One region of the Streptomyces sp. NPDC048434 genome, then DNA from elsewhere that is predicted to be linked to it. Evidence: riboswitches for the same ligand, from Rfam matches in the RefSeq annotation. Region 1 holds a riboswitch; each other region holds the start of a gene.
The links. A riboswitch is a leader RNA that binds a small molecule or an ion and turns the genes downstream of it on or off. The one in region 1 is predicted to bind cyclic di-AMP.
Positions count from the first base shown of each region.

Region 2: linked by a shared signal. The riboswitch ahead of ACGFWI_RS36620 (C40 family peptidase) and the one ahead of ACGFWI_RS25360 (transglycosylase family protein) in region 1 are both predicted to bind cyclic di-AMP.
Region 3: linked by a shared signal. The riboswitch ahead of ACGFWI_RS30895 (M23 family metallopeptidase) and the one ahead of ACGFWI_RS25360 (transglycosylase family protein) in region 1 are both predicted to bind cyclic di-AMP.
Region 4: linked by a shared signal. The riboswitch ahead of ACGFWI_RS31030 (M23 family metallopeptidase) and the one ahead of ACGFWI_RS25360 (transglycosylase family protein) in region 1 are both predicted to bind cyclic di-AMP.

Region 1 covers NZ_JBICXQ010000022.1:135,869-143,904, reverse strand. Annotated here, with positions in the region: gene ACGFWI_RS25380 (MFS transporter) at 1-841, opposite strand, end outside; gene ACGFWI_RS25375 (LysR family transcriptional regulator) at 985-1,860, shown strand; gene ACGFWI_RS25370 (cytochrome P450) at 1,930-3,237, shown strand; gene ACGFWI_RS25365 (transglycosylase family protein) at 3,491-4,486, shown strand; cyclic di-AMP (ydaO/yuaA leader) riboswitch at 4,697-4,909, shown strand; gene ACGFWI_RS25360 (transglycosylase family protein) at 4,917-5,588, shown strand; gene eno (phosphopyruvate hydratase) at 5,925-7,211, shown strand; gene ACGFWI_RS25350 (septum formation initiator family protein) at 7,370-7,822, shown strand; gene ACGFWI_RS25345 (DUF501 domain-containing protein) at 7,919-8,036, shown strand, end outside.
Region 2 covers NZ_JBICXQ010000046.1:32,858-37,534, forward strand. Annotated here, with positions in the region: gene ACGFWI_RS36610 (ATP-dependent Clp protease proteolytic subunit) at 1-580, shown strand, start outside; gene ACGFWI_RS36615 (hypothetical protein) at 586-894, shown strand; cyclic di-AMP (ydaO/yuaA leader) riboswitch at 1,173-1,372, shown strand; gene ACGFWI_RS36620 (C40 family peptidase) at 1,377-1,850, shown strand; gene ACGFWI_RS36625 (LysE family translocator) at 2,075-2,740, opposite strand; gene ACGFWI_RS36630 (LysR family transcriptional regulator) at 2,812-3,729, shown strand; partial or broken gene ACGFWI_RS36635 (8-amino-7-oxononanoate synthase) at 3,819-4,677, opposite strand, start outside.
Region 3 covers NZ_JBICXQ010000030.1:116,575-124,610, reverse strand. Annotated here, with positions in the region: gene ACGFWI_RS30905 (HPr family phosphocarrier protein) at 1-45, shown strand, start outside; gene ACGFWI_RS30900 (GntR family transcriptional regulator) at 407-1,096, opposite strand; gene ACGFWI_RS30895 (M23 family metallopeptidase) at 1,359-2,138, opposite strand; cyclic di-AMP (ydaO/yuaA leader) riboswitch at 2,151-2,306, opposite strand; gene ACGFWI_RS30890 (M16 family metallopeptidase) at 2,518-3,900, opposite strand; gene ACGFWI_RS30885 (M16 family metallopeptidase) at 3,939-5,279, opposite strand; gene ACGFWI_RS30880 (DNA topoisomerase (ATP-hydrolyzing) subunit A) at 5,581-8,036, shown strand, end outside.
Region 4 covers NZ_JBICXQ010000031.1:23,883-31,918, reverse strand. Annotated here, with positions in the region: gene ACGFWI_RS31040 (PP2C family protein-serine/threonine phosphatase) at 1-924, shown strand, start outside; gene ACGFWI_RS31035 (DUF2332 family protein) at 982-2,151, opposite strand; cyclic di-AMP (ydaO/yuaA leader) riboswitch at 2,435-2,590, shown strand; gene ACGFWI_RS31030 (M23 family metallopeptidase) at 2,602-3,720, shown strand; gene ACGFWI_RS31025 (aldo/keto reductase) at 3,791-4,747, shown strand; gene ACGFWI_RS31020 (hypothetical protein) at 4,886-5,191, opposite strand; gene ACGFWI_RS31015 (helix-turn-helix domain-containing protein) at 5,361-6,611, shown strand; gene ACGFWI_RS31010 (hypothetical protein) at 7,064-7,393, shown strand; gene ACGFWI_RS31005 (YDG/SRA domain-containing protein) at 7,540-8,036, shown strand, end outside.

The sequences.
Region 1 (8,036 bases):
CGGCCACCGAGGCGGACAGCGAACCGGCCGCGCCCACCAGCCCCAGCAGCCCGATGGCCGACTCCTGCCAGCCGTAGGCCGGCCCGGACATCAAGAACGCCAGCGCCGTCCACAGCACGCTGAAGCCCGCGAAGGTCAGCGCGCCCAGCGCGCCCCGCCACCGCAGCACCGGCTCCTGGGCGAACAGCGCAAGCGTGGAGCGCAGCAGCGCGGGATAGCGCAGCCCGGCGGTGGTGCGCAGCGCGGGCAGCCGGAGCCGCAGCAACAGCGCCATCAGCAGCATCAGCCCCGCATTCACCCAGTACACGGTGCGCCAGCCGCCGAGTTCGGCCAGGAGCCCGGCGGCCGTACGGGCCAGCAGGATGCCCAGCAGCAGTCCGGTCATGACGGTGCCGACGGTCCGGCCGCGTTCTGCGGGCGCCGCCAGGGTCGCCGCGTACGGCACCACGACCTGGGCGGCGACCGAGGTCAGGCCGGTCAGCGCGGTGCCGGTCAGCAGCAGGGCGGCGTTCGGCGCGCTCGCGGTGACGGTGAGGAAGGCCGCGGTCGCCAGGGTCAGGGTGACGGCCAGCCGGCGTCGCTCCAGCAGATCGCCGAGCGGGACGAGCAGCAGCAGGCCGAGCCCGTAGCCGACCTGGGCGACGGTGACGACCAGTGCGGCGGTGGACGGGGAGAGGTGCAGATCGCGGCCGATGACGTCCAGCAGAGGCTGGGCGAAGTAGTTGCCGGCGACGGACAGTCCGGCGGCGACCGACATCAGCAGCAGCGTGCCGCGCCCCGGGCCCGGCCGCCGTTCCGCCGGGCCCCCGGTGGCCGGCTCCGCTCCGCGCTCGGTCTCCATGCATGCCTCCCCTTCACCGCCCACGGCCACCGTGGCGGCGGGCGTCCCCCCCCAGCCTGGGCCGGTCCGATCGATGAGTCCAACACATCATTGTCATCGCATCCATCGCGAATTATGATCAATGCTGGCTAGGATCGGTGGGCATGGAGCTCCAGCAGATGCGCTATGTGGTCGCGGTCGCCGAGACCGGTGGGTTCACCCGGGCCGCCGAGCGCTGTCATGTGGTGCAGTCCGCGCTCAGCCATCAGATCGCCCGGCTGGAGAAGGAGCTCGGTGCCCGGCTCTTCGACCGGACCAGCCGCAGTGTCCGGCTGACCGTCGCCGGTGAGGCCTTCGTTCCGGTCGCCCGGCAGGCGCTGGAGGCGGCCGAGCGGGCCCGCGCCGAGGTGGCGGCGGCGACCGGCGTGGTGCGCGGCCGGCTCGCGGTCGGCGCGATCTCCACCGTCGCGGCCGTGGACCTGGCCCGTGAGCTGGGCGCCTTCCGGACGCGCTGCCCCCAGGTGCGGATCAGTCTGCAGACCGAGATGAGCGACCAGCTCATCGAGCAGGTGCGGCAGGGCGTACTGGATGTCGCGTTCGTCGGGCTGGCGCCCGGCGCCCGTACCGTCGGCGTACGGGAGAAGGAGCTGGCGCGCGGTGAGCTGGTCGCCGTGGTGCCGCCGGGGCATCCGCTGGCGGGGCGGGAGTGGACCACACTGTCGCGGGTGGCGCGGGAGACGTTTGTCGACTTCACGGCGGGGTCCGCGGCCCGCCGGCAGCGCGATGAGGCGTTCCGCGCGGCGGGGCTGACCTCGCAGGTGGCGTTCGAGGTGACCACCGTCGAGTTCCTGGCGAAGCTGGTGCGGACGGGCCTGGGCGTCGGAATGGTGCCGGAGGCCATCGCCTCCGAGCTGGCCGGGCTGCACATCGTGCGGGTGCGACCGGCGCCCGAGCGCACCGAGCGGGTGGTGTGGAGTGGTCTCGGCCCGTCGCCGGCGGCCGTGGCGTTCCTGACGGGGCTGGGGGTGGATCCGGCGTAACGCAGGCGCCCGCCGGGCCCCGCCGGTGCGCGGGCGCGCCCGGGTGCGCCCACCGGTTACGGTCGGAAGGTGCACGACAACCCCCACGCCACCTCCGCCGACGCCCCCGCGGGCTGCCCCGCCGCCGCGCCCGCCCCCGCGCTGTTCACCTGGGAGTTCGCCGCCGACCCTTACCCCGCGTACGCCTGGCTGCGGGAACATGCGCCGGTGCACCGGACGGAGCTGCCCAGCGGCGTCGAGGCCTGGCTGGTGACCCGCTACACCGAGGCACGGCAGGCGCTCGCCGACGGCCGGCTGTCCAAGAACCCGGTGCACCACAGCGAGGCCGCGCACGGCAAGGGCAAGGTCGGCATCCCCGGTGAGCGCAGCGCGAACCTGATGACGCATCTGCTCAACATCGACCCCCCGGACCACACCCGGCTGCGCCGGCTGGTCTCGAAGGCCTTCACCCCGCGCCGGGTCGCCGCCTTCGCCCCGCGCGTCCAGGAGCTGACCGACCACCTCATCGACGGCTTCGCGGAGCGCGGCGAGGCCGATCTGATCCATGAGTTCGCCTTCCCGCTGCCCATCTACGCGATCTGCGATCTGCTGGGGGTGCCGCGCGAGGACCAGGACGACTTCCGTGACTGGGCGGGCATGATGATCCGGCACGGCGGGGGGCCGCGCGGCGGTGTCGCCCGGTCCGTGAAGAAGATGCGCGGCTATCTCGCCGAGCTGATCCACCGCAAGCGCGAGTCCCTGGGCGACACCGCGGAGGCGGACGAGGACCTGATCTCCGGTCTGATCCGGGCCTCGGACCACGGCGAGCACCTCACCGAGAACGAGGCCGCCGCGATGGCCTTCATCCTGCTCTTCGCCGGTTTCGAGACCACCGTCAACCTCATCGGCAACGGCATCTATGCGCTGCTGCGCCACCCCGCCCAGCGCGAGCTGCTGCAGAAATCGATGGCGGCGGGCGACACCGAGCTGCTCACCACCGGCCTCGAGGAACTGCTCCGTTACGACGGCCCCGTGGAGCTGGCGACCTGGCGGTTCGCGACGCAGGAGCTGACGCTGGGCGGGCAGCGGATCGCGAAGGGCGACCCGGTCCTGGTGGTGCTGGCCGCCGCCGACCGCGACCCGGCACGCTTCGGCGAGCCGGATGTCCTCGATCTGACCCGTCGTGACAACCAGCACCTGGGATACGGGCACGGCATCCACTACTGCCTGGGTGCGCCGCTCGCCCGGCTCGAAGGACAGACCGCTCTGGCGACACTGCTGACCCGGCTCCCGGACATCCGACTTGCCGCGGAACCGGACGATTTGCGCTGGCGCGGCGGGCTCATCATGCGCGGACTGCGGTCGCTGCCCGTGGAGTTCCCGCCCGAACGGCCCTGACCAGCAACAAGGTCAAAAGTGACAGAGAGTCAGCCGTGTGACCTTTACGTGATCTGCACTACACCGACTTGTGACTACCCGTGACCCCGGCTACCTTTCGACCGACGATCGACGGGCTTCACTCGATCGGCCGAAGCGGTGATGTGGGGGACCGGTGTAACGGTGTGCCTCGTGCGCGTCGGCCGGCCGGGTAACCGTCGAGCAGCTCGAAGAGCTCGTCGTACAACTCAACCGCCGCGCGAAAGGCATCCGCATGCGTTCCGGGAACGGCCGACACCGGCGCCCCCGTCAAGCACCGGCCATCTTTGTCACGGCGGGCGTGACCGGCGCCGGTATTGCCCTGCCACTGCTCGGCGCGAGCGGTGCTCACGCCGCCGACACCGCCACCTGGGACAAGGTCGCCCAGTGTGAGAGCGGCGGCGTCTGGAGCGCGGCTTCGGGCAACGGCTACTACGGCGGGCTGCAGCTCACCCAGGAGATGTGGGACGACTACGGCGGCGCGGCCTACGCCTCGCGCCCCGACCTCGCCAGCCGCTCCCAGCAGATCGCGGTGGCCGAATCGATCCTCGACCACCGCGGCCCGGAGAACTGGTCGAGCTGCGCGGTGAGCGCCGGTCTGACCAAGGACGGGCGCGCGCCGGAGGTCGACCCGGGCAGCACCGCCACCCCCTCGCCCGCCCCGTCGGACGCCGACGGCTCCTCGGACCCCTGGGACCCGTCCGATGCGTCCGGCACGCACGACGGCTCGGACTCCGCCGGCACGCACGACGAGCCCGGCGACGAGCAGTCCGATCCGGCGCCCTCACCCGATGCCCCGGACTCCGCCGGCTCCGGCGACGCGTCCACCGACCCGGAGCCGTCCGACTCGGCGACGCCGGGCAAGGGGGACGACGACCCGTCGCAGTCCGCCGACCCGTCCGACGACGGCAGCCGCACGGACACGACCGGCACGCCGCAGGAGAAGCCCGCGAAGGGCAAGCACCGCGGTGATTCGGGCGACGAGGGTGACGACGACGGCGGCAGGTCCTCCGGCCGGCATGCCTCACGCGGCGACGAGGCGCGCACCGGCCCGGCGGGCGACGGCGACTACACCGTGCGCCCGGGTGACACGCTGTCAGCCATCGCCTCGGCCCACCGGCTGCCCGGCGGCTGGCCCGCGCTCTACGACCACAACGAGGGCGTCGTCGGCTCCGACGCGGACCTGATCAAGCCGGGCCAACTGCTTGATCTCGGGCACACGGCGGGGTAATTCGCCGCCCTTCGCCCGCTTTTGGGAAAGTGAGACAAGGCTCTCGTTGACCGTGGTGAACCCCGGTTCGTCCCGCTCGGCAAACCGGGGTTCACCTGCGGGTATGTGACCCACCCGTGATCAAAAACGGCCAACTTGGTTCAGATGGTGGGGTTTGAACCCCAAGGGGATTACTGCTTAACGTCAGGACCGCTCGCCCAAAGCGGGCCCTTCGATCACACGCCGAATCCTGCCGGTGATCGGAGGCAGTTGACGCGCAAGCGCCGAAGGCAGGAGCGGGGGACCCAAGGTAAGTGCCGGCCCCACCCGTGAAAGCGGGTCAACCGGCTTGGGGTGAAGCCACGTGCGCCACGCGCACGAGGCCGGGCGATTCTCACAGCCCGAACCCGACAGCTCACCTCGTAGGCGTCGGTGAGGAAACGAACGAACCATGCTGATCATCAAGGGCAAGCACCGTCGTCCGTCCAAGGCCGTCCGCGTCGCCACCCTCGCCGGCATCGCCGGCGCTGCCGTGGCCGTCCCGCTGATGGGCGCCACCTCCGCCTCCGCCGCCTCCGTCGGCACCTGGGACAAGGTCGCCCAGTGCGAGTCCGGCGGCAACTGGTCGATCAACACCGGTAACGGCTACTACGGTGGCCTGCAGTTCTCCAACTCCAGCTGGGCCGCCGCCGGCGGCACCCAGTACGCGGCGCGCGCCGACCTGGCCAGCAAGTCCCAGCAGATCGCCGCCGCCGAGAAGCTCCTCGCCATCCAGGGCCCGGGCGCCTGGTCCTGCGCCGGTGCCGGCAACCTGACCGCCGGTGGCCCCGCCGCCGACGTCGACACCTCGGGCTCCGCGCAGACCAAGTCCGCGCCCCAGAAGGACGAGGGCTCCGCCAAGACCGAGGCCAAGAAGGCCCCGGCCGCTCCCGAGCAGCACGCCTCGCGCTCCACCGAGCGCAAGTCCATGGGCCACGGCAACTACACCGTCAAGGCGGGCGACACCCTCGCCAAGATCGCCAAGGCGCACGGTGCCGACTGGAAGTCCGTCTACAAGGCCAACAAGTCGGTCATCGGCGGCAACCCGAACCTGATCTTCCCGGGCCAGAAGCTCAACGTCTGAGTCCACCCCTCAGCGGGAATCCGGCGGGCTCGAGCGGCGGGCCCCCTTCCTCGGTGAGACCGCCCCGCCCGGCGCGCCCTTCCCCCCAGCGCGCCGCGGCGGGGCTTCTCGTTGCCCGGCCGCGCCCGGGTCGCACCCATAGCGGCCGCACACGGTAACCGGTTCCGTTCCGCGTTTCTCCCGTTCGGCGAACAATGCGCCCAAACATCCCGTGAACTGGGCTTTTGGGGAGCTTTCCGGGTCTTTCCATCCCACAGAGCGGGCCAAGGGCAAGCGGACGTGCCCGGGGCCGTTAGGCTCGTGCTGCAGACTCCAGACACCCACGAAGGAGACAACGTGCCGTCCATCGACGTCGTCGTAGCCCGCGAAATTCTCGACTCGCGAGGTAATCCCACGGTCGAGGTCGAGGTCGGCCTCGACGACGGCAGCACGGGCCGTGCCGCCGTGCCGTCCGGCGCCTCGACCGGCGCCTTCGAGGCCATCGAGCTTCGCGACGGCGACCCGAACCGCTACCTCGGCAAGGGTGTGGAGAAGGCCGTCCTGGCCGTCATCGAGCAGATCGGCCCGGAGCTCGTCGGCTACGACGCGACCGAGCAGCGGCTGATCGACCAGGCCATGTTCGACCTGGACGCCACCGACAACAAGGGCTCGCTCGGCGCCAACGCCATCCTCGGCGTCTCCCTCGCCGTCGCGCACGCCGCCTCCGAGGCCAGCGACCTCCCGCTGTTCCGCTACCTCGGTGGCCCGAACGCGCACGTCCTGCCCGTGCCGATGATGAACATCCTGAACGGCGGCTCGCACGCCGACTCCAATGTGGACATCCAGGAGTTCATGATCGCCCCGATCGGTGCGGAGTCCTTCTCCGAGGGGCTGCGCTGGGGCGCCGAGGTCTACCACACCCTCAAGAAGGTCCTGAAGGAGCGCGGTCTGTCCACGGGCCTCGGTGACGAGGGCGGCTTCGCCCCGAACCTGGGCTCCAACCGCGAGGCCCTCGACCTCATCCTCGAGGCCGTCAAGCAGGCCGGTTACGCCCCCGGCCAGGACATCGCGCTCGCGCTGGACGTCGCCGCCTCCGAGTTCTACAAGGACGGCAAGTACCAGTTCGAGGGCAAGGACCGCTCGGCCGCCGAGATGACCGAGTACTACGAGGAGCTGGTGGCGGCCTACCCGCTGGTCTCCATCGAGGACCCGCTGTACGAGGACGACTGGGCCGGCTGGAAGGTCATCACCGACAAGCTCGGCGCCAAGGTCCAGCTCGTCGGCGACGACCTGTTCGTCACCAACCCCGAGCGCCTCGCCCGCGGCATCGAGGAGGGCTCCGCCAACGCGCTGCTGGTGAAGGTCAACCAGATCGGCTCGCTGACCGAGACCCTGGACGCCGTCGAGCTGGCCCAGCGCAACGGCTTCAAGTGCATGATGTCGCACCGCTCCGGTGAGACCGAGGACGTCACCATCGCCGACCTCGCCGTCGCCACCAACTGCGGTCAGATCAAGACCGGTGCCCCGGCCCGCTCCGAGCGCGTCGCCAAGTACAACCAGCTGCTGCGCATCGAGGAGATCCTCGACGACGCCGCGGTCTACGCCGGCCGCTCCGCCTTCCCGCGGTTCCGTCACGGCAGCTGACCGCAGGACGGCCCGCTGCCGGGCCGATCAGCGCAGCAGGGGCTAATCGGGCGAGACAACCGCCCAGCACCCCGTACGTCCCCGGCGACGGTCCCGTACCGTTGCCGGGGACGTACCTGCTTCAGCAGTCAGGCGTCAGCCAGTGAAGGGGAGACGACGTGCCCGCGGACCGGTTCTCGACCGCGACCCGACTCAAGGCGCTCGGCGAGCAGGCCGCCGCCCGCGTCTACCGAGCCCGCCCGCCCCGCCGCAACCGCCTCACCGGCCGCGCCGCCCTGCTGGCGCTGGTGATGTGCTCTCTGGTCGTCGCCCTCGCGTATCCGATAAGGCAGTACATCTCCCAGCGTTCGGACATCGCCGACCAGCGCCGCAAGGCCCAGGACGCCGGCGCCGCCCTGGACCGGCTGCGCGAGCAGAAGGCCCGCTGGCAGGACCCGGACTACGTACGCCAGCAGGCCCGCCGGCATCTGCACTACGTCATGCCGGGCGAGACCGGATACATCGTCCAGGACGGCTCCGGCACCGGCTCCGCACCGAAGGGGCCGCAAGCGGCGCAGCGCCCCTGGTACGAGAATCTGTGGGACACCGTCGACGCGGCCGACAAGCGGTAGCCGCGCCCTGCCCGTACCACCGCCGAGCCGCAGCCCGTACTGTCGGCGACGGCCCGCCCCGCCGCCACCTCACCACTCACCTCACCGAAAGCGCACATGGACACCCCCCCGCCCCAGACCGAGCCCACCGAGCCCACCGACGCGGACATCGCCGCCTTCCGGGAACAGCTCGGCCGCCCGCCGCGCGGCCTGCGCGCCATCGCGCACCGCTGCC
Region 2 (4,677 bases), on a different contig from region 1:
GGGGACGCGCTCCATGGACCCGTATTCCAAGCTGCTCAGCGAGCGCATCATCTTCCTGGGCACCCCGATCGACGACACCTCCGCCAACGACGTGATGGCGCAGTTCATCCACCTCGAACACGCCGCACCCGAGCAGGACATCTCGCTCTACATCAACTCCCCCGGCGGCTCCTTCACCGCGATGACCGCCATTTACGACACGATGCACTTCGTGTCGTGCGACGTGGAGACCGTCTGCCTGGGGCAGGCCGCCTCCTCCGCCGCGGTGCTGCTGGCCGCCGGCGCGCCCGGAAAGCGGCTGGCGCTGCCCGGGGCCCGGATCCTGATCCATCAGCCGTCGTTCAGCGAGCCCGTTCAGGGGCAGGCCAGCGACCTGCAGATCCAGGCGAAGGAGATGCTGCGCACCCGCGACCTGCTGGAGGAGATGCTGGCGCGGCACACCGGACAGCCCCGTGAGCGGATCGCCACCGATATCGAGCGCGACAAGATCTTCGACGCCCGCGCCGCCCAGGAGTACGGCCTGATCGACGGGATCACCCGCAACCGCAAGCAGTCGGCGCTCCAGCCCGTGGCGCGGTGAAGCCGATGCTGCCGCCCGAACCGCCGCCGCTGCCCGCGCTGACCCGCGCCGAGGGCGAACTCATCGACAGCTATCTGGAGGTGATCGACCTGCTCGGCCGGATCAACCCGACCCGCTGCGAAGGCACCTACACCGGGCTGCGCGCCGCCCAGGCGCTGGTCGGCAAGGCCACCCGGCTACGGGACGCCCTGACGCTCATGCACAGCCGGGGCGAGAGCGAACTGCACCGCGCGACGCTGACCCGGGCACTGCGGGTGCTGGACGGCGAGCGGCGGGCCGGGCTCGCGACGGTGCCGCCACCCGAGGAGCTCTGACCCGACACACGCACCGAGGCTGCGCATACGGCGTAGCGTCCGCGCCCGATGTGAGGAGGCGACGAATTGCGCGGAATAGACCCAATTCCTGGGACTTCGGATGTTTCGCCCCTGGTCCGAGGGGTGCAACACCCCGCGCCGTGGCACCTGAGGGAACAAAACTAACCATTCGGGTCAATTGTGACCCATCTCACATACGGCATTTTCAGCTCGGAATTCGGGTCCCAGGTGCGTGACGATCCCTTCGACGACAAGACCCCGCCACAGCGACGGGGCGGTCCGGACGGGCGCCTAATCCCGCCGCCGTGCCGGACGTCCGGTCGACGATGTGGACCGGCGGGAGCGGAGGACCCGAGCAGGACGGGGTCCCGGCCTTCACGGCCGAGGGCTCCTTGGGGTGAAGCCGTACAGACGGCCGGGCATCTTCGCCTGCCCGAACCCGACAGGTCTTCCTTCGCAGGCGGCTGACGAAGGGTTTGCGCATGACCGTGCGCATGCATACGCCGAATCTGCTGGCACGCGCCGGCACCGTCACCGCTCTGACGCTGGTCACGCTCGGCGGGACCAGCGTCGCGCCGGGAGCGGCCGGGAATGCCGAAGCCGCGTCCGTATCCGTCCACGCGCTGCGGGTCGCGGCTTCCAAGAGCGGAGCCCCCTACCAGTACGGCGCCCAGGGGCCGCACGCCTTCGACTGTTCGGGGCTGATGCTGTACTCGTTCAAGCGCGCCGGCCGGGCCCTGCCACGCACCGCCGCCGCGCAGTACAGCCGCACCCGGCATGTCGCGGCCACCTCGCGCCGCCGCGGCGATCTGGTCTTCTTCCATTCGCGCAGCGGCATTTACCACGTCGGTATCTACGCGGGCCGGGGCCGGATGTGGCACGCCCCCAAGGCCGGGAGCGTGGTGCGGCTGGAACGGATCTGGAGCCGTTCGGTCTGGTACGGGCGCGTGGGCTGACCTGCGACGTCATCTCACGCTCGGTCAATTGCCGGTGAGTTTGGACCATTTGGCCGGGTGACTTCGCAACGGAGCAGCCGGCTCACGTCCGTCCGCGGGAGCTTCCCGCCCGCGGACGGACCGGTCACGGTGCTGCCCCGGCCCGCACCGCGCGACGCGGGGGCGGTGTCCTTCACGTGCCGTGCCGTGGTGTCCGCGGCATGGCGCCCGTGGCGTGCCCCGCCTCAGGCCAGCGCCACCTCGACGAGCAGGATGCCTCCCAGGGCCGTCAGGAGCGCTCCGGTGGTGGCTTCCAGGGCGCGGGCCACCGAGGGGCGGCGCAACCAGACGCCCAGCCGGTCGACGAGCAGCGCGACGGCGGGGAACCACACCAGTGCCATGGCGACGACCATCGTCGCGAGCAGCAGCGTACGGGGCAGCGCGGGCTGTCCTGCCGGGACGAACTGCGGCAGCAGGCTGAGGAAAAGGACGGGGGCTTTGGGGTTGAGCGCATTGGTCAAAAAGCCCTGGCGCAGACTCTGCACAGTGCCCAGGAGAGCGGCGGGCCGGCCGTCGGCCGGTGCGCCGGCAGCGGGGCCGGCCGTGCGGTCCGTGGCGCCCGGCGGGCGGCGGAGGGCCGCGGTCAGGGCGCGGGTACCGAGGTACAAGAGGTAGACGCCGCCGAGGAGTTGGACGGCACCGAAGAGTGCGGGCACGGCGACCAGCACCGCCGCGAGCCCGGCCACCGCCAGGGCGGTGTGCACCAGCAGCCCGCCCGCGACTCCGACGGCGGTCGCCACCCCCGCCCTGCGCGAGTCGAGCGCATTGCGCACCACGACCGCGAAGTCCGCGCCCGGCATGGCGACCATGCCGGCGGCGACTCCGGTGAAGGCGATCAGCTGTCCGTCCATAGGAGCAGTTTGGCTGGTCAGAGCCTTTAATGGGTATTGGCAATGTTCTTGGAGAGCCTAAAGAGGTTCTTATGTACGACCCCACACGACTGGCCGCCCTGGTAGCGGTGGCGGAGGCCGGTTCGATCACCCGGGCCGCCGCCCGGCTGGGCTACACCGCTCCCGCGCTCTCCCAGCAGCTCGCCAAACTGGAGCGGGAGACCGGGGCGGCCCTGCTGGTGCGCCACCATCGCGGGGCTCGGCTGACGGCGGCCGGTGAGCTGCTGCTCGTACGGGCCCGGCGGGTTCTCGACGAGCTGGACCAGGCACGGCACGAGCTGTCCCGGCTGGCAGGGCTGTCCGGCGGCCGGCTGCGGGTCGGCACGTTCATGACCGCCGGTACGCATCTGCTGCCGCCCGCACTCAGCGCGTTCCGGCGGGCTCACCCCGATGTCGAGCTGAGCGTGACGGAGTACGTACCGCCGCAGGCGGCCGCGGCGGTGGCGCTGGGCGAGGTCGATCTGGCGCTGACGCACGAGTATGTGCCCGGCGAGGCGATGCCGGCGCCGGAGGGGGTGCGGCTGGAGCCGCTGCTGACCGAGGAACTGGTGCTGGTCACGGCGCCCGGTCATGCCCTGTCGGCGGGCGCCGGACGACTGCCGCTTGCCGAGCTGGCCGGCCAGCCGCTCGTCAGCATGGCGCCGGCCAACCCCAACCGACGCGAGGTGGAGGCCGCGCTGGCGGCCGCCGGGGCGAGTGAGGCGGTGCGCTGTGAGTCGCCGAGCTATGCGGTGGTGTGTGCGCTGGTGAGCGCGGGGCTCGGGGTGGCGGTGGTCCCGGAGATGGTGGCGGAGGGGTCGATGACACCGCTGGGGGTCCGCCGGCTGGATCCGCCGGAGCTGCACCGCAGGATCTCGGTGGCCTACCGCCCCGGCGGCGGCACCCCGGCCGCGGACACCCTGCGGGCCCTGTTGCGCGGGGCCTTCACCCGCCACTCGCCCGCGCCGTGACGGCGGACGGCCACGGCGGACGACAACTGGGCGGACGGCGGCCCGCCACCGGGGCCGCCGCCGTACCGGGGTGCGGACGGTCGTCGGGTTCAGACCGCCGGTGCGGTGGCCACGATCGTGCCGACCGCCGTGTCGAGCTGGGCGTCCGTCAGGTCCGCGCGGGCGGTGAGCCGCAGCCGGGAGATCCCGTCGGGCACGGACGGCGGCCGGAAGCAGCCGACCGCGAGTCCGGCCCCGCGGCAGTCGGCGGCCCAGCGGAGCGCGGCTTCGGGCGAGGGGGCACGGACGGAGACCACCGCCGCGTCCGGGCGTACCGCCGCCAGGCCCGCCGCGGTGAGCCGGTCGTGCAGCCCCCGTGCGACCGCAACGGCGCGGGCGGCGCGGTGCGGTTCGCGGCGCAGCAGCCGTAGCGCGGCGAGGGCGCCGCCGACCGCCGCCGGGGCGAGACCGGTGTCGAAGATGAACGACCGGGCGGTGTTGACCAGATGCTCGATGACCCGGGCCGGGCCGAGCACCACACCGCCCTGGGAGCCGAGCGACTTGGAGAGCGTCACGGTGGTCACCATGTCACCGTCACCGGCGAGTCCGGCCGCCCACAGGGCGCCACGGCCCCCCTCGCCCAGCACTCCCAGGCCGTGTGCGTCGTCGACGAGAAGTCCGGCGCCCCGTGCCCGGCAGACCTCGGCCAGCGCGGAGAGCGGCGCGGCGTCCCCGTCGACCGAGAACACCGAGTCGGTCACGGCGAGCGCCTGGCCGTCGTGGCCGGTCAGCGCGGCGCGTACGGCCTCCGGATCGGCGTGCGGGGTCACTTCGGTGCGGGCCCGGGAGAGCCGGCAGCCGTCGATGAGGGAGGCGTGGTTGCCGGCGTCGGAGACGATCAGGGTGCCGGGGGCGGTGAGCGAGGTGACCGCGGCGAGATTTGCGGCATAGCCGGAGGAGAGCACCAAA
Region 3 (8,036 bases), on a different contig from region 1:
AAGCTCGTCGCCGAGGGTCTCGAGGAGCTCCCCGAGACCGTCTGAGCCCGCCAGGACTCTGCTGCATGCGGCGGCCCCGCCGCGGCGACCGGTGACCGGTTGCCGCGGCGGGGCCGTTTCGCTGTGCCGAGTTCCGTCCGCTGTGCCGGATTCCGTCCGCAGTGCCCGGGATATCGGGGTGCGCGCTTACGGTATGGGCCGTACGCGAATCACCGCACGGATGCATTGAACGCGTTGAATTTCCGGATGGCCCGATATCGTCGGGACGCAAGAAAAAGCGTGCGCTATTCATTGCCCCGAATGCGGCAATGGAGGCAGCACAATAAAACTGCGGACGGGCCGAAAAGAGAACGCCACCGCGCGCCACCGAAGTCCATTTGGCACTTCTTTGTATACGGGGCGATTGTTAAGGACGGGCGCGCGCCGTGTTGACGGGCGGTTTCGGATCCCTCACCTCCGTCTTGGCGGGGTGCCGGAGCCGGTACACCGGGAGTGAGCGCTCGACATGAGCCGCCATCAGGGCGCGGGCCCGCTCCGCATCCCCCCGGGCCACCGCGTCCAGCACCGCGCCGTGTTCATCCCAGGACTCCCCGGCGCGGGCGGGCAGTTCCACGGCGTACATCCACTCGATCTTGCGCCGCAGCTGGGTCAGCAACGCCGTCAGACTGGGGCTGCCGGCCGCTTGGGCCAGCGTCTCGTGGAACCAGCCGTCCAGTTGGCGCAGATCCGCGGGGTTGCCGTGACGGGCCCGCTCGCGGCCGAGCCGTACCAGACCGCGGAGCACCTTGAGGTGGGCCGGGCTGCGACGGGCGGCCGCGCGGGCGGCACCCAGCGGCTCCAACAGGGCGCGGACGTCGAGGAGATCGGCGGACTCCTGCTCGGTGGGCTGGGCGACGCAGGCGCCCGCATGGTGGCGGGTGGTGACGAACCCTTCGGACTGCAGCGTGCGCAGCGCTTCACGGACCGGCACTCTGGAGACGCCGTACCGGGCCGCCAGGATCTCTTCGATCAGCCGGCTCCCCGGCGCCAGCGCACCGGAGACAATGTCGTCGCGAATCGCTGTGCACACCGCATGCGCGGAAATATGGCCTCGCATCTTCCGTGCCTCCGCCGTAATCCCCTGGAAACGCCGCCGGTCGGCGACTTTTCCGTGACTCTATTCGACCGCAACGGCTTTTCCGACGGACTCCGGTTATTCATGGATATTTTTTGGCCAGAAGTCGCGGGCCACACGGCGTATCCGGTGCACTCGTCCCACTCCCGGATACGCCGAAGCCCCGGCCGTGGGGCCGGGGCTTCGGGCGGACGCTCGGGCCGACGCGGGCACCGCGAGGCGCGCGGCCGGGCGAGACGGGAGATCAGACGTTGACGCCGTGCGAGCGCAGGTACGCGACCGGGTCGATGTCCGAGCCGTAGTCGGCGCCGGTACGGGCCTCGAAGTGCAGGTGCGGGCCGGTGGCGTTACCGGTGGCGCCGGAGAGGCCGATCTGCTGGCCCGAGGTGACGTGCCGGCCGACCGAGACACCGAGCGACGACAGGTGACCGTATTGGGTGTACGTACCGTCGTTCATCTTGATCACGATGTTGTTGCCGTACGAGCCGCCCCAGCCCGCCTCGACGACGGTGCCACTGCCGACGGCGTGGACGGTGGTGCCGGAGGCGGCATGGAAGTCGATGCCGGTGTGGCTGCCCGAGGACCACAGTCCACTGGAGGCCTTGTACGCGGTGGAGACGTAGGAGTTGGCCACGGGGGCGACAAAGGTGTTGAGGCGCTTGCGCTCCGCCTCGCGGGCGGCGCGCTCCTTGGCCTTGCGAGCGGCCTCGACGCGCCGCTTGGCCTCTTCGGCCTGCTTCTTGGCCACGGCCTCGGCCTTCGCCTTCGCCGCCGCGGCCTCCGCTTCGGCCTGCTGCGCGTCGGCCTGGGCCGCGACACGGCCGGCGAGCTCGTCACCCAGCACGACGGCCTGCTGCAGACCGGTGTCGTGGGTGCGGGCTTCGTCCGTGGCCGCCAGCGCCGGCGAGGCCACGGAGGCGACAACGCCGCCCGCCGCGAGGGTGGCTATGCCGGCGATGTTGCGGGTCGTACGAACGGGGCGGCTCGCACGACGGTGCTTCCCGGTGGCACGGATGAACGCCATGTACTGGCTTGTCCTTTCCTTCCTTCTCGCCTACCGGGTTAGCTGACGGGTTCGGAGCAGGAAGGTCTCCTACGGGCTCCTCCGGAGGGGAGTCCGATTCACCCCAAGGGACACTGGGTCCCCGGCTCCCCTGGCTCGCGCCGTACGGGGACTCGGCGATGACTGTCCGGTGCCACGGTTGTGGCGGACTTGTGACGAACAGCCGGACCGACGCTAAACGGGGCAACTTTCAATCGGCAAACAGAACTGCTTTTTTGTGCGGGATGCCACAAGAACCGGGGCGCCGGTCGAGATAAACCGGACATACAGCGGCTCCCGTGGCGGGCGATCGCCACGGGAGCCGCTTTGTCGATATGTGACCTTCCGTCACATGACGGGACTAGCCACTGACGACCGTCACCTCACCGATGCCCAGCGCCTTGATGGGCTCGGCGATCTGTGCCGCATCGCCCACCAGGACCGTCACCAGCCGGTCCATGGGGAAGGCGTTGACCGCCGCCGCGGTCGCCTCGACCGTGCCGGTCTCCGCGAGGCGGGCGTACAACTGCGCCTGGAAATCGTCCGGAAGGTGCTGCTCCACCTGATCGGCGAGAGTGCCCGCGACGGCTGCCGCGGTCTCGTACTTCAGCGGCGCGACCCCGACGAGGTTCTGTACGGCGACATCCCGCTCGTCGTCCGTCAGCCCCTCTGCCGCGAGGGTGCGCAGCACCTTCCACAGGTCGTCGAGCGCCGGGACGGTGGAGGCGGTGTCCACCGAGCCGCTGATGGCGAGCAGCGCGGCGCCCGTGGCCCCCTCGGGGGACGTGGGAGCGGTGGAGCGAAGCACCTGGCCGAAGGCGCGCACCCCGTAGGTGTAGCCCTTCTCCTCCCGCAGTACGCGGTCCAGTCGGGAGGTGAGGGTGCCGCCCAGGCAGTACGTGCCGAGGACCTGCGCGGGCCACACCCGGTCGTGCCGGTCGGCACCGATACGGCCGATGAGCAGCTGCGTCTGGACGGCACCGGGGCGGTCCACGATCACCACGCGGCCGGTGTCGTCGGCGACGATCGGGGAGGCCTTCAGCGGCTCGGCCGTCGAGCCGCTCCAAACACCGAGGGTCTCGGCGAGCGCGGCGGCCAGGTCGACCCCGGTGAAGTCACCGACGATGACGGCGGTGGCCGTGGCGGGCCGCATGTGGGCGTCGTAGAAGGCACGGACGGCCGGGGCGTCGATGCGTACGACGGTCTCCTCGGTGCCCTGGCGCGGCCGCGACATACGGGACGTGGCCGGGAACAGTTCCTTGGACAGCGCCATCGCGGCACGCCGGGCCGGGTTGGCGAGCTCGTGCGGGATCTCGTCGAGACGGTTGCGCACCAGCCGCTCGACCTCGCTCTCCGGGAAGGCGGGCGCGCGCAGCGCGTCGGCGAGCAGGCCGAGCGCACGCGGCAGCCGCGACGCCGGCACCTCGAGGGAGACCCGTACGCCGGGGTGGTCGGCGTGCGCGTCCAAAGTGGCGCCGCAGCGTTCCAGCTCGGCGGCGAACTCCTCCGCGTCATGCTTGTCGGTGCCCTCGGACAGGGCCCGCGCCATGATCGTGGCGACGCCGTCCAGGCCCTCCGGTTCGGCGTCCAGCGGAGCGACGAGGTTGATCTCGACGGCGACGACCTGCTGGCCGGGGCGGTGGCTGGTCAGGAGGGTGAGCCCGTTGGGCAGTTGGCTGCGGTCGGGGGCCGGGAAGGCCCACGGCTTGGGCGCGCCGCCCTGGGGCTGCGGGTGAAAGTCCATGCTGCTCACGGGGGAATCGGCGCGGGTGGTGGCGTCGCTCACTGGTCCGCCTCCCCTTCCTCGGTGTCGGCGGCGTCGGTCGGCTCGGTCGGCTCGTAGACGAGCACCGCGCGGTTGTCGGGGCGCAGCCGGGCCTTGGCGACCGCCTGCACCTCCTCGGGGGTGATCTCCAGAACGCGCTGCACGGCGGTCAGCGCGAGCTGCGGGTCCCCGAACAGGACGGCAAAGCGGCACAGTTCATCGGCGCGGCCGTTGACCGTGGCCAGCCGGTCCAGCCATTCGCGCTCCAGCTGGGCCTGTGCCCGCTCCATCTCCTCCGGGGTCGGGCCCTCGGCGGCGAAGCGGGCCAGCTCCTCGTCGACCGCCCGCTCGATGCCGGGGACCTCCACGCCGCCGGAGGTCTTCACGTCCAGCCAGCCCAGCGAGGGCGCGCCGGCCAGCCGCAGCAGGCCGAAGCCGGCCGCCACGGCGCTGCGGTCGCGGCGCACCAGCCGGTTGTACAGGCGGGAGGACTCGCCGCCACCCAGGACGGTCAGCGCGAGGTCCACTGCGTCCGCCTCACGGGTGCCGTCGTGCGGCAGACGGTAGGCCGCCATCAGGGCACGGGCGGGCACGTCCTCCTCGACGACCTCGCGGAGCTCGCCGCCGATGACGTCGGGCAGCGTGCCGTCCCGCGGCGGCTGCTTGCCGTCGTGGCCCGGGATCGAGCCGAAGTACTTCTCCACCCAGGCGAGCGTCTGCTCGGGGTCGATGTCGCCGACGATCGAGAGGACGGCGTTGTTGGGCGCGTAATACGTCCGGAAGAACGCCCGCGCGTCCTCCAGAGAGGCCGCGTCCAGATCGGCCATCGACCCGATGGGCGTGTGGTGGTACGGGTGGCCCTCCGGATACGCCATGGCCGTCAGCTTCTCGAAGGCCGTGCCGTAGGGGACATTGTCGTAGCGCTGGCGGCGCTCGTTCTTGACGACGTCGCGCTGGTTCTCCATGGAGTCGTCGTCGAGCGCGGTCAGCAGCGAGCCCATCCGGTCCGCCTCCAGCCAGAGCGCGAGCTCCAGCTCGTGGGCGGGCATGGTCTCGAAGTAGTTGGTGCGCTCGAAGCTCGTGGTGCCGTTGAGCGAACCGCCGGCGCCCTGCACCAGCTCGAAGTGGCCGTTGCCCTTCACCTGCGCGGAGCCCTGGAACATCAGGTGCTCGAAGAGGTGAGCCAGGCCCGTACGGCCCTTGACCTCGTGGCGGGAGCCGACGTCGTACCACAGGCAGACCGCTGCGACCGGGGTCAGGTGGTCTTCGGAGAGCACCACGCGCAGGCCGTTGGCCAGCCGGTGCTCGGTCGCTGTCAGGCCGCCGGAGCCGGCTTGTTCTGTGGCCGTGTGACCCATGGGCATGTACGTCCCTTCGATCTGCTTGCGAGGAAGTTCTGTCACTGTATGCAAGCGGATCGACATCTGGCGAAGTTCCCGTGCGACCGGCCCCGAACGTGCACCGTGCTCGGCCCCCACAGGAGCCGAAGGGGGGAGTCGCGGTCGGCATTGTCAGTGGGGCGGTCCACAATGGTCCGCGTCAGACTCAGACACACTCGCGGGTCGATCCCTCAGCTGGTTGACCCGACTGGTTGACCGTTGTTCCGATGTCGCCTCCCCGACCTCGGCAGTAGACGCAGCAGAAGGAGCCGCAGCCGCGATGGCCCGCCGCAGCACGAAGACCCCGCCGCCGGACGACTTCGAGGAGAGGATCCTCGACATCGACGTCGTCGACGAGATGCAGGGTTCCTTCCTCGAGTACGCGTATTCGGTCATCTACTCGCGCGCCCTGCCGGACGCCCGCGACGGTCTCAAGCCCGTGCACCGCCGCATCCTGTACCAGATGAACGAGATGGGGCTGCGGCCCGATCGCGGCTACGTCAAGTGCGCCCGCGTCGTCGGCGAGGTGATGGGTAAGCTCCATCCGCACGGCGACGCGTCGATCTACGACGCTCTGGTGCGCATGGCGCAGCCGTTCTCGATGCGGCTCCCGCTGGTTGACGGCCACGGCAACTTCGGTTCGCTGGGCAATGACGACCCGCCCGCCGCGATGCGGTACACCGAGTGCCGGATGGCGTCCGCGACATCCCTGATGACGGAGTCCATCGACGAGGACACCGTCGACTTCGCACCGAACTACGACGGCCAGGAGCAGGAACCGGTCACCCTCCCTGCCGCGTATCCCAACCTCCTGGTCAACGGCACGTCCGGCATCGCCGTCGGTATGGCGACGAACATGCCGCCGCACAATCTGGGCGAAGTGATCGCCGCCGCCCGCTATCTGATCAAGCATCCCAACGCCGATCTCGACACCCTGATGCGCTTCGTGCCGGGTCCGGATCTGCCGACGGGCGGCCGGATCGTGGGCCTCGGCGGCGTACGGGACGCCTACGAGAAGGGCCGCGGCACGTTCAAGATCCGTGCGACGGTCACGGTGGAGAACGTCACCGCCCGCCGCAAGGGCCTGGTCGTCACCGAACTCCCCTTCACGGTCGGCCCCGAGAAGGTCATCTCCAAGATCAAGGACCTGGTCGGCTCGAAGAAGCTCCAGGGCATCGCAGACGTCAAGGACCTCACCGACCGCAAGCACGGCCTGCGGCTGGTGATCGAGATCAAGAACGGCTTCAACCCCGAGGCCGTATTGGAGCAGCTCTACAAGCTCACGCCGATGGAGGAGTCCTTCGGCATCAACAACGTCGCGCTGGTGGACGGCCAGCCGCTGACGCTGGGCCTCAAGGAGCTGCTGGAGGTCTACGTCGACCACCGCTTCAATGTGGTGCGGCGGCGCAGCGAGTACCGGCGCGGCAAGCGGCGCGACCGTCTCCACCTGGTCGAGGGCCTGCTGACGGCCCTGGTGGACATCGACGAGGTGATCCGGCTCATCCGCTCCAGCGACAACAGCACGCAGGCCAAGGAGCGGCTGATCGAGCGGTTCTCACTGAGCGATATCCAGACGCAGTACATCCTCGACACCCCGCTGCGCCGGCTGACCAAGTTCGACCGTATCGAGCTGGAGTCGGAGCGTGACCGGCTGCAGGACGAGATCGAGAAGCTGACGCAGATCCTGGATTCGGACGCCGAACTGCGCAAGCTGGTGTCCGGCGAGCTGGCCGCGGTCGCGAAGAAGTACGGCACGGACCGGCGGACGGTCCTGCTGGAGTCCGCGGGCACCTCGGTCGGCGCGGTGCCGCTGGAGGTCTCCGACGACCCGTGCCGGGTGCTGCTGTCCTCTACGGGGCTGCTGGCGCGTACGGTCACCGGGGACGTGCCGTTCGACGCCGACGCCAAGCGCGTCAAGCACGATGTCATCGTCTCCGCGGTCCCGGCGACGACCCGCGGCGAGGTGGGCGCGGTGACGTCGCTGGGCCGGCTGCTGCGGATCTCGGTGATCGATCTGCCGCAGCTCCCGGAGACCGCGGCGGCGCCCAGTCTCTCCGGTGGTGCGCAGCTCTCCGAGTTCGTGACGCTGGAGGACGGCGAGGAGCTGATCTGTCTGACGACGCTGGACGAGTCCTCACCGGGCCTGGCGCTCGGCACGGAGCAGGGCGTCGTCAAGCGGGTGGTGCCCGACTACCCCGCCAACAAGGAGGAGTTGGAGGTCATCACCCTCAAGGACGGCGACCGCATCGTGGGCGCGGCCGAGCTGCGCACCGGTGAGGAGGATCTGGTCTTCGTCACCAACGAGGCGCAGCTGCTGCGCTATCCGGCGTCGCAGGTGCGGCCGCAGGGCCGGCCCGCGGGTGGCATGGCGGGCGTCAAGCTGGGTGAGGGCGCGAAGGTGATCGCGTTCGCCGCGGTCGATCCGGCCTCCGAGGCCATGGTGTTCACGGTCGCCGGCTCGCACGGCACGCTGGACGACTCGGTGGCTACGGCCAAGCTCACCCCGTTCGATCAGTATCCGCGCAAGGGCCGGGCGACCGGCGGTGTGCGCTGCCAGCGGTTCCTGAAGGGCGAGGACGTTCTCATCCAGGCATGGGTCGGGCCGGCACCGGTGCGGGCTGCGGATGCCAAGGGCACTCCGGTCGAGATGCCGGAGGTGGATCCGCGGCGGGACGGCTCGGGTTTGCCGCTGACGAAGCCGGTGGCGGTGCTGGCGGGGCCGGTGTCATCAGGCGC
Region 4 (8,036 bases), on a different contig from region 1:
GCCCTCACGGCCCTGGCCGCCGTGCTCGGCGAGATCTGGGTCGTCACCTATCGCGGTGTCGTCGAGGACACCTACGAGTCGGTGGCGGAGATCGCCATGGTCTTCGTGGTCGCCCTGCTGGCCCTCGGCATCAACCGGTTCGTCCGGGTGAGCGATGCCCACCTGGCATCCGTACGGGACATCTCGGAGGCCGCCCAGCGCGCCGTACTGCCCACGCCGCCCGAACGGCTCGCCGGCCTCGCCGTCGCCGCCCGCTACGTGGGTGCGCTGGCGGATGCCCGGATCGGCGGCGACCTCTATGCGGTGCAGGACACCCCGCACGGCGTACGGCTGATCGTCGGCGACGTTCGCGGAAAGGGGCTGGAGGCGGTGGAGGCCGCAGTGATCGTCATCGGTGCCTTCCGCGAGGCGGCGGAGCAGGAGACGACGCTGGAGGCGGTGGCGGGCCGGCTGGAGCGGGCGCTGCAACGGGAGGGCGGACGACGCGCGGGGCTCGACGAGTTCGAGGGGTTCACCACTGCCGTCCTCGCCGAAATCCCCGCCAACGGGCAGTCCGTTCTGCGGGTACTCAACCGCGGCCACCCGTCCCCGCTGCTGCTCACCCCGGACGGCGGGCTGCGCGAGCTGGTGCCCGCGGTGCCGGCGCTGCCCCTGGGCATGAGCGAGGTGGCGAGCTGGCCGGACCGGTCGGACGAGACGTTCTTCCCGGCCGGCGCGCTGCTGCTGTTCTTCACCGACGGGGTGACCGAGGCCAGGGACCTGCTGGGCCGCTTCTACCACCCGTCGGGCAGACTGCGCGGCCGTCGTTTCGCGGGCCCGGACGCCCTCCTGGACGCCCTCGTCGAGGATGTCGCACGGCACACCGGCGGCGCACCGGCCGACGATATGGCGCTGTTGGCGGTGCAGCGGCCGATGGGGGCGTAGGGGAGGGACGCGCAGGGCGTCGGGGGACGGGGAGCCCGGGACCGTACGGGCGTCCGCTCAGTCCCCTGCCACGCCTCCCGCGGCGCCTTCCGTCCCCGGCAGCCGGTGCAGGCTCTCCCCGTGCGGACCGGTGAGTGCGACCGGGCGCTCGTCCAGGGCGAGGGTCAGCATCAGCGCATCGTCCGGGTGCGGTGAGCGATGCGCCGGCGCGGTGATCCAGGGCAGGACGGAGTGGTGCTCGTGGGAGAGCCAGTGGCCGCCGCCGGGCCGTCCGCGCAGCAGCGACCGTACGAGACGCGCGAACTCCTCGCGGCGGACGGGCGGGAGGCCGCTCAGCACGGCGCTGTGGAAGATGACCAGCGTCGCCCCGGGCGGCGCCTCGGCGGCGAGCGCGGGCAGCTCGTCGAGCAGATCGCCGCGCACCATCCGCGACCGCGGTGCCGGCCGCACCGCCTCGACGGCCGCGGACAGCTGGGCCGCCCGCTCCTCGTCGCCCGGCCATACGAGCGCCTGCAGCCAGCGCAGATCGTCCGGTTCGGCAACCGGGTCGAGCGGATCGGGGCCGATACCGGCCCGCCAGACGATCCGGGGCATCGGGCCGGGCAGCTCGTCGCCCGTCCATCCCGTACGGCACCTCAACACGAGGGGGCTCTCCGGTGCTCCTGCCTCGGCCCGGAGGGTGTCGCCCCGGAGGGCGTCTCCCGGGAGGGCACCCCTGTCCGCGCCCGCCGCCTCGTCGTCCTCGTACCGGTAGCGATAGCGGTCGGGATGCAGACACAGCCCCGCCGACGTGCCGACTTCCAGCAGCGCCAGCGGCTGCGGCAGGCGGGCGAGCAGCGGCAGCAGCGTCGCGCAGTGGGCCGGCTCATCGGTCCGGGGCGAGCGCTGCATGATCACCGCGCGCACCTCGTCCCAGTGCCGGATCGTCCACTCGCGCCAGCGGCCATACGCCATTTCACCGCGCGGCCCCAGCTCGGCGTGCGGGCCGTCGAGATAGCGGACGGCGGCGAGCAGAAGGTCCGGCTGCTGTTTGCCGCCGGCCGGCAGCGACCCCGACAGCAGATCGCAGAGCTCCTGGTCCTGGCTGATCCACGCGCTCAGCTCCTCGTGCGCCGCGGACCGCCCCCGTGCCCGACGCCAGGAGAATTCCCCGTACCGCTCCGCCACCTCCCAGGCGCCGGCGGCAGCGCTCTCGACGTTCCCGGTGTTCCCGACGTTGACGGCCATGATCCGACGTTACTGCTCTCACGTTCCGTAACCGAGGGGCACCCCTCCGCATAACAACTGGCACACAATCCACGCGAGATCGTTTAGGTGTGGGCGGCCAACTCGCCCGTTTTGTGGCCGTGGTGGCCGAAAAAGTCCACGCCAAAGCTGTTGTGGGGCCGTGATGAATTCCCGGGAAGGCTTGGAATCCGGCTGCGATCTCTATTACTGTCCGATAACGCAGCGCGGTCGTCCCAGCCGTCGCAAGAGGCGGCACCGCGCGCCGACGCCGAATCCCGCACGCGCTTTTCACGCACCTCCAGCACCTCGAACTGCACCAAGGGAACCGGGGAACCACTTCCTTGGGGTGAATCGGACGCCCTCCGCCAGGGGGCGCCCGTAGGAGACCTTCCTGCTCCGAACCCGTCAGCTAACCCGGTAGGCGAGAAGGAAGGAAAGGAGAGCGCCCCCGTGGCGTCCAACAGGCCTGCCCCCGAGGGTCCGTCCGCCTACGACCTCGATGACCGAGGTGCCTTCCCGGGCCCCGGTGATGCGGACACCATCAACGACGGACCGTGGGAGGAATGGAATCCCACCGAGGATTCCGTCCGCTCCGTCCGCGGCAAGCACCGGGTGGCCAAGCAGCGCGGCGGACTCGCCCGCGGCGGCACGGTCCTGGGAGTCGGCGTCATCGCGGCCGTCGGTGCCGGCGGAATGGCGTCGGCCGAGGGCCGCCCCGCGGTGCCGATCTCGATGCCCGACGTCGGCGGGATGGCCGACGAGCTCGCCGGCAAACTGCCGGACGCCAAGTCGCTCCCCGGCATCGGTGACCTCATATCCGACTCGGGCGCGGACTCCACCGCGGCCGAGGGCGCCGCCACGGGCGATGCGGCTGCGGCGGTCTCCGGGCCCCTCACCCGGGCCGCCGGGACGGACTCGGACACGGGCGCCGCCGAGGCGCTGCGCAGCCGCATCCTCCAGCAGGCCGACGCGCAGCAGGGCGCAGCCGATCAGGAGTCCCGCGAGGCCGCCGAACACTCCGCATTCCAGAAGGCCGAGAACGAAGCCGCCGCTCACCAGAAGTCGGCCGAAAAGGCCGCAGCAGCCAAGAAGGCGGCCGAGATGGAGGCCAAGCGCGAGGCCGAAGAAGCGGCCCGGCAAAAGGCGGAGGCCGCCCGCCTCGCCAAGCTGGCGAAGAACTTCATCGCCCCGGTCTCCTCGTTCACCCTCACCGCGGGCTTCGGCCAGGCCGGCGACCGCTGGGCCGCGGACCACACCGGACAGGACTTCGCCGCGCCGACCGGCACTCCCGTCAAGGCAGTGCACTCCGGCACCATCACCCAGGCCGGCTGGGCCGGCTCGTACGGCTACCGCATCGTCCTCACCCTCGACGACGGCACCGAACTCTGGTTCTGCCATCTGTCCTCGATGGTGAAGACCTCCGGCAAGGTCACCACGGGCGATGTCATCGGCCGGGTCGGCGCCACCGGCAATGTCACCGGCCCCCACCTCCACCTGGAGGTGCGCCCCGACGCCGGCGACCCGATCGACCCCATGCCGTGGCTGCGCGACCACGGCATCAACGTGTGAACTTCTGACGGGGTTGCTGTTGGGGGGAGTGGGAGGAATAACTCCCCGCCCCCCAACGCTGCAACCACGCATGACCGCCACACACACCCCCCGAAACCGCCGGCCCCTCGGCTCGCTCTCCGTCTCCTCGCTGTCCCTCGGCGGCAATGTCTTCGGCTGGACGGCCGACGAAGCCGAATCCTTCGCCGTGCTCGACGCCTACGTGGCGGGCGGTGGCAACTTCATCGACACCGCCGACGTCTACTCGGCCTGGGTCCCCGGTAACAAGGGCGGCGAATCCGAGACGGTCCTCGGCAACTGGCTGTCCTCCCGCGGCAATCGCTCCGATGTCGTCATCGCCACCAAGGTCGGTGCCCACCCGGACTACAAGGGCCTGTCCGCCGCCACCATCAAGTCCGCGGTCGACGAGTCCCTCACCCGCCTCCGCACCGACTACATCGACCTCTACTACACCCACTACGACGACGAATCGGTCGAGGTCGGGGAGTTCCTCACCACGCTCGACGACCTCGTGCGGGCCGGCAAGGTCCGCGAGATCGCCGCGTCCAACATCTCAGCGACGCGCCTGGAGGAGTCCCTGGCCTTCTCCGCCCGCGAGGGTCTGGCCCGCTACGTCGCCCTCCAGCCCCACTACAACCTGGTCTCCCGCGACACCTACGAGGGCGAGCTCGCCGACGTGGCCGCCCGCCACGGCGTCGCCGCGGTCCCGTACTACGCCCTCGCCTCGGGCTTCCTGACCGGCAAGTACCGTCCGGGCACCGCCACCGAAAGCGCCCGCTCCGGCGCCGCCGCCCGGCATCTGACCACCGACCGCGGCCTCCGCGTCCTCCAGGCCCTCGACACCGTCGCCACCGCCCACGAGGCCGAGGTGGCCACCGTCGCCCTCGCCTGGCTCGCCGCCCAGCCCACCGTCGCGGCCCCCCTCGCCAGTGCCCGGACGGTGGCCCAACTGCCGGCGCTGCTGGCGGTGGGGGACCTGACCCTGACGGAGGCGGAACTGACACTGCTGAGCGAGGCGTCGGCGTAACCGACACCTCAACAGGGTGGTGGGGTGGGGCGGTTGTGGTGGCGCGCCACCCCCACTTGCTGCCGTCACACCCGGGTGGCGCGGTCCGTCATGCCCGTGCCGTCACACCCGGTGGCGCGGTCCGTCATACCCGTGCCGTCACACCTGACGGCGGTCAACCACCACCCACGACGTCACGGCAACCCCTCCCGCCACCGCGCACACCGCAGGCCAGGCCCCGATCTTCTTGGCCAACGGATGCGACCCGGTAAACGCGGCCACGTACGCCCCACCCAGCACCGCCGCCGTCGCATTCCCCGCCTTCTGCTGCCATCCCCTGGCCGCCACCACTCCGCCCACGGCGAGCGCCACCCCACCAAGCGGCCGCTTCCTGGTCCAGCGGGCTACGGCGTAGCCGCCGACGAGCCCACCTGCGGCCACCACTGCCGTAGGAATCCCAGCCATCACTCACACCCTTCTACAAACAACGACACATCTCTTCTTTCGACCCTACGTCGCACCATCGGCGCCAGATTCGTGGGCCGCAGCGTCGTGGACTCGGTAAGCACAGCAACGAGTTGAGCCTGAACACGTACTCTGGCAGTGACGTTGCGTGTGCAGAGAGGGGCCGAAGGTGTCATCTGGCGCTACTCCGGAACTGTCTAACGAGCCGATTGCGTTCGGCCAGCGAATGCAGGTGCTCCGTCTTCGCCGCGGTATGAGCCGGACGGTGCTTGCCGGCCTGCTGGGCAAGTCCCCCAGCTGGGTAAAACAGGTTGAGGGGGGACGGCTCCAGATGCCCAAACTCCCCGTGGTCCTGCGGATTGCCGAGGCTCTCCGCGTGCCGAGTCTCTCCGATCTTGTTGGCGATCAAGCAACGGCCATCTCGCTCTTCGCCGGTCCCGGCCATGCCCGCCTCCCGCAGGTGCGGGATGCCATCAATGAGTATCCGCTGACGACGTTGCGCCAGGCCCCGTCCGCCGCGCATCTGAAGAGCCGCATCGCCCATGCGTGGCAAGCGCGACACTCCGCCCCTCATCACCGCGACGTGATCGGCGAACTGCTCCCACACCTCATTCGCGATGCTCAAGCTTTCTTGGCTCAAGCGGAGTCGGGAACGGAACGGAGGGCTGCACAGTCCGTGGTGTCCGAGGTCTATAGCCTCAGCCAGTTCTTCCTCGCGTACCAATCTGACTCTTCGCTGCTGTGGCGGGTAGTGGAGCGCGGGTTGGTTTCCGCTCAAGAATCCGAAGATCCACACACCATCGGTGTCGCAGCGTGGCTTGCCTCGCAGGCGCATCGCGACAGTGGCCCCGCGCATTACGATGCCGCCGACGCCGTGAACCTTGCGACTCTCCGCTACCTCGAACGTTTCCTCTCGGAGGCGGACAATGACGTACTTGCCATCGCTGGGGCACTGAACTTCGAAGCCGGATATACCGCTGCCCGGCGAGGAGATGCCGGAACAGCCTGGCGTTACTGGGATGCCGCGCGATCCATGGCAGGGCGACTTCCCGCGAACTATTTTCACCCCGTGACCTCGTTCTCAAGAGCGATCATGGGAGCGCATGCGGTGACCGTAGCCGTGGAGCTGCACGCGGGCGGTGAGAGTGTCAGACAAGCCGCCGCTGCGGATGCGACGCTCATTCCGTCTCGCCCGCGGAGCGCTCGCCACCGCATTGAAGAGGCGCGTGGGTACCACCTCGACGGCCAGGCTGAGACTGCGCTGGCAGTTCTGCACAAGGCATACCAGGCCGCGCCCGAAACCATCCGCTACAACGGATATGCGCGGCGGATCGTCTTGGAAGAGACCGAGTCAAAGAGCCCGGGACAGCGCCGGCGAGCGAGCGAACTCGCAGTGAAAATCGGTGCGTTGGTGGCATAGGTACGGGGGGCACAAACTGTGCCCCTGACGCTCTCTGTGTGGCCCTACGGTCAGTTTGGACTGACTGACGAGGACCCCCGCGACCGCTCTACACGGTCCGGGGGCATGGCCAACCTGAGAGAGCAGGTCAACGTGGTGCACGGTATCGCCCGAATCTTCGAGCCTGTTTTGCGGACGCTGTTACCTACATCGAGCCGACATAGGCCAGTAGCCGACCCCACAGCTATCGCGGGCCGCACGGCTTCGCATGCCGTCACCGAGCCGCGGAGGCACACAGCTGACCTTGAGCTGCGCGGCGAGGACACCGCGCTGGTTCGGCCGTACGTGCTCGCCCATGTGCGAGAGGAGAAACAGCGACTCCGACTACAGCGGCGACGACTGGACGTGAACCTAGCTGCCCGTGGCTTGGACATCCGCCCCGAAACGATGTGTGGCGTGAAGGGGGCTGCCTGATGATTGCCCGTCAACCTCTGCGCCTGCTTCCCTGGCCGAACCCGGCAGGCCAACCGTGCTACCTGTCGACGGACGGGACGGGCTATTTGTCGCGCCTTGCGGACGAGATGGAGCAGATGCAGCTCGACATGGGCATCGATCTTCTCGATTTTGCGCGCGAACTCCTTGATGACAGCAAGGTCGCTTCCCATGAACTCCGGTTCCTTGCACACCGGTTGACGGAGTCGCTCCGTGATGCGCTACGCGTCGCTGAGAGCCGCGGCGACCGGATTCCCGTACAGGGCGACGATGAGCCAGGGGAGGCGGGGCGCCGAACCGGAGCTGAGTAGCGCGGGTCTGGCTTGTGTGACTGCTGAGCCTGTGGAGGCCTGAGTAGCTAGCCGATCCCTGCAGGCAGCCCTTCAGGGGGTGTGGTGCTGACCACACCCCCTGAAGGCGTGCGTCATGGGAGGCGACGGGTTGACAGGATTCGTCTATGGCGAAGGCGCGGTCATCCAACCCAATCCGTTTTGGCCCTCCTCAAGACGTAGAGGAGGGTCAGTGGTTCGCGGGACATGCGGAGTTGCATGCCGCCGGTGTGCATCGTGCGTATGGCCAGGGCATCTCTGGCACCGCTCACGAGGGTGTCGATTCCATCGTTCTCTCTGGTGGGTATATCGACGACGAGTACGGTGAGTGGGAGATCATTTATACGGGCGAGGGTGGTCGTGACAGGGAGACGGGCCGCCTCTACGCAGACCAAACCTTGACGGCACCGGGTAATGCTGGGTTGCTGCTCAACGAAGGACTTGGTCACCCGGTGCGTGTCGTACGCGGCTTGAAAATTCGGGGAAAAACGCGGCGCCGTGCCACCGGGGGCTACGAGTACTGCGGTCTCTTTCACGTCGCAGAACACTGGACGACAGTCGGGAAGGAAGGTTTCCGCATCTGTCAGTTCAGACTGCTCAAGTTGGAGCCGGGGGAGACGGCAAG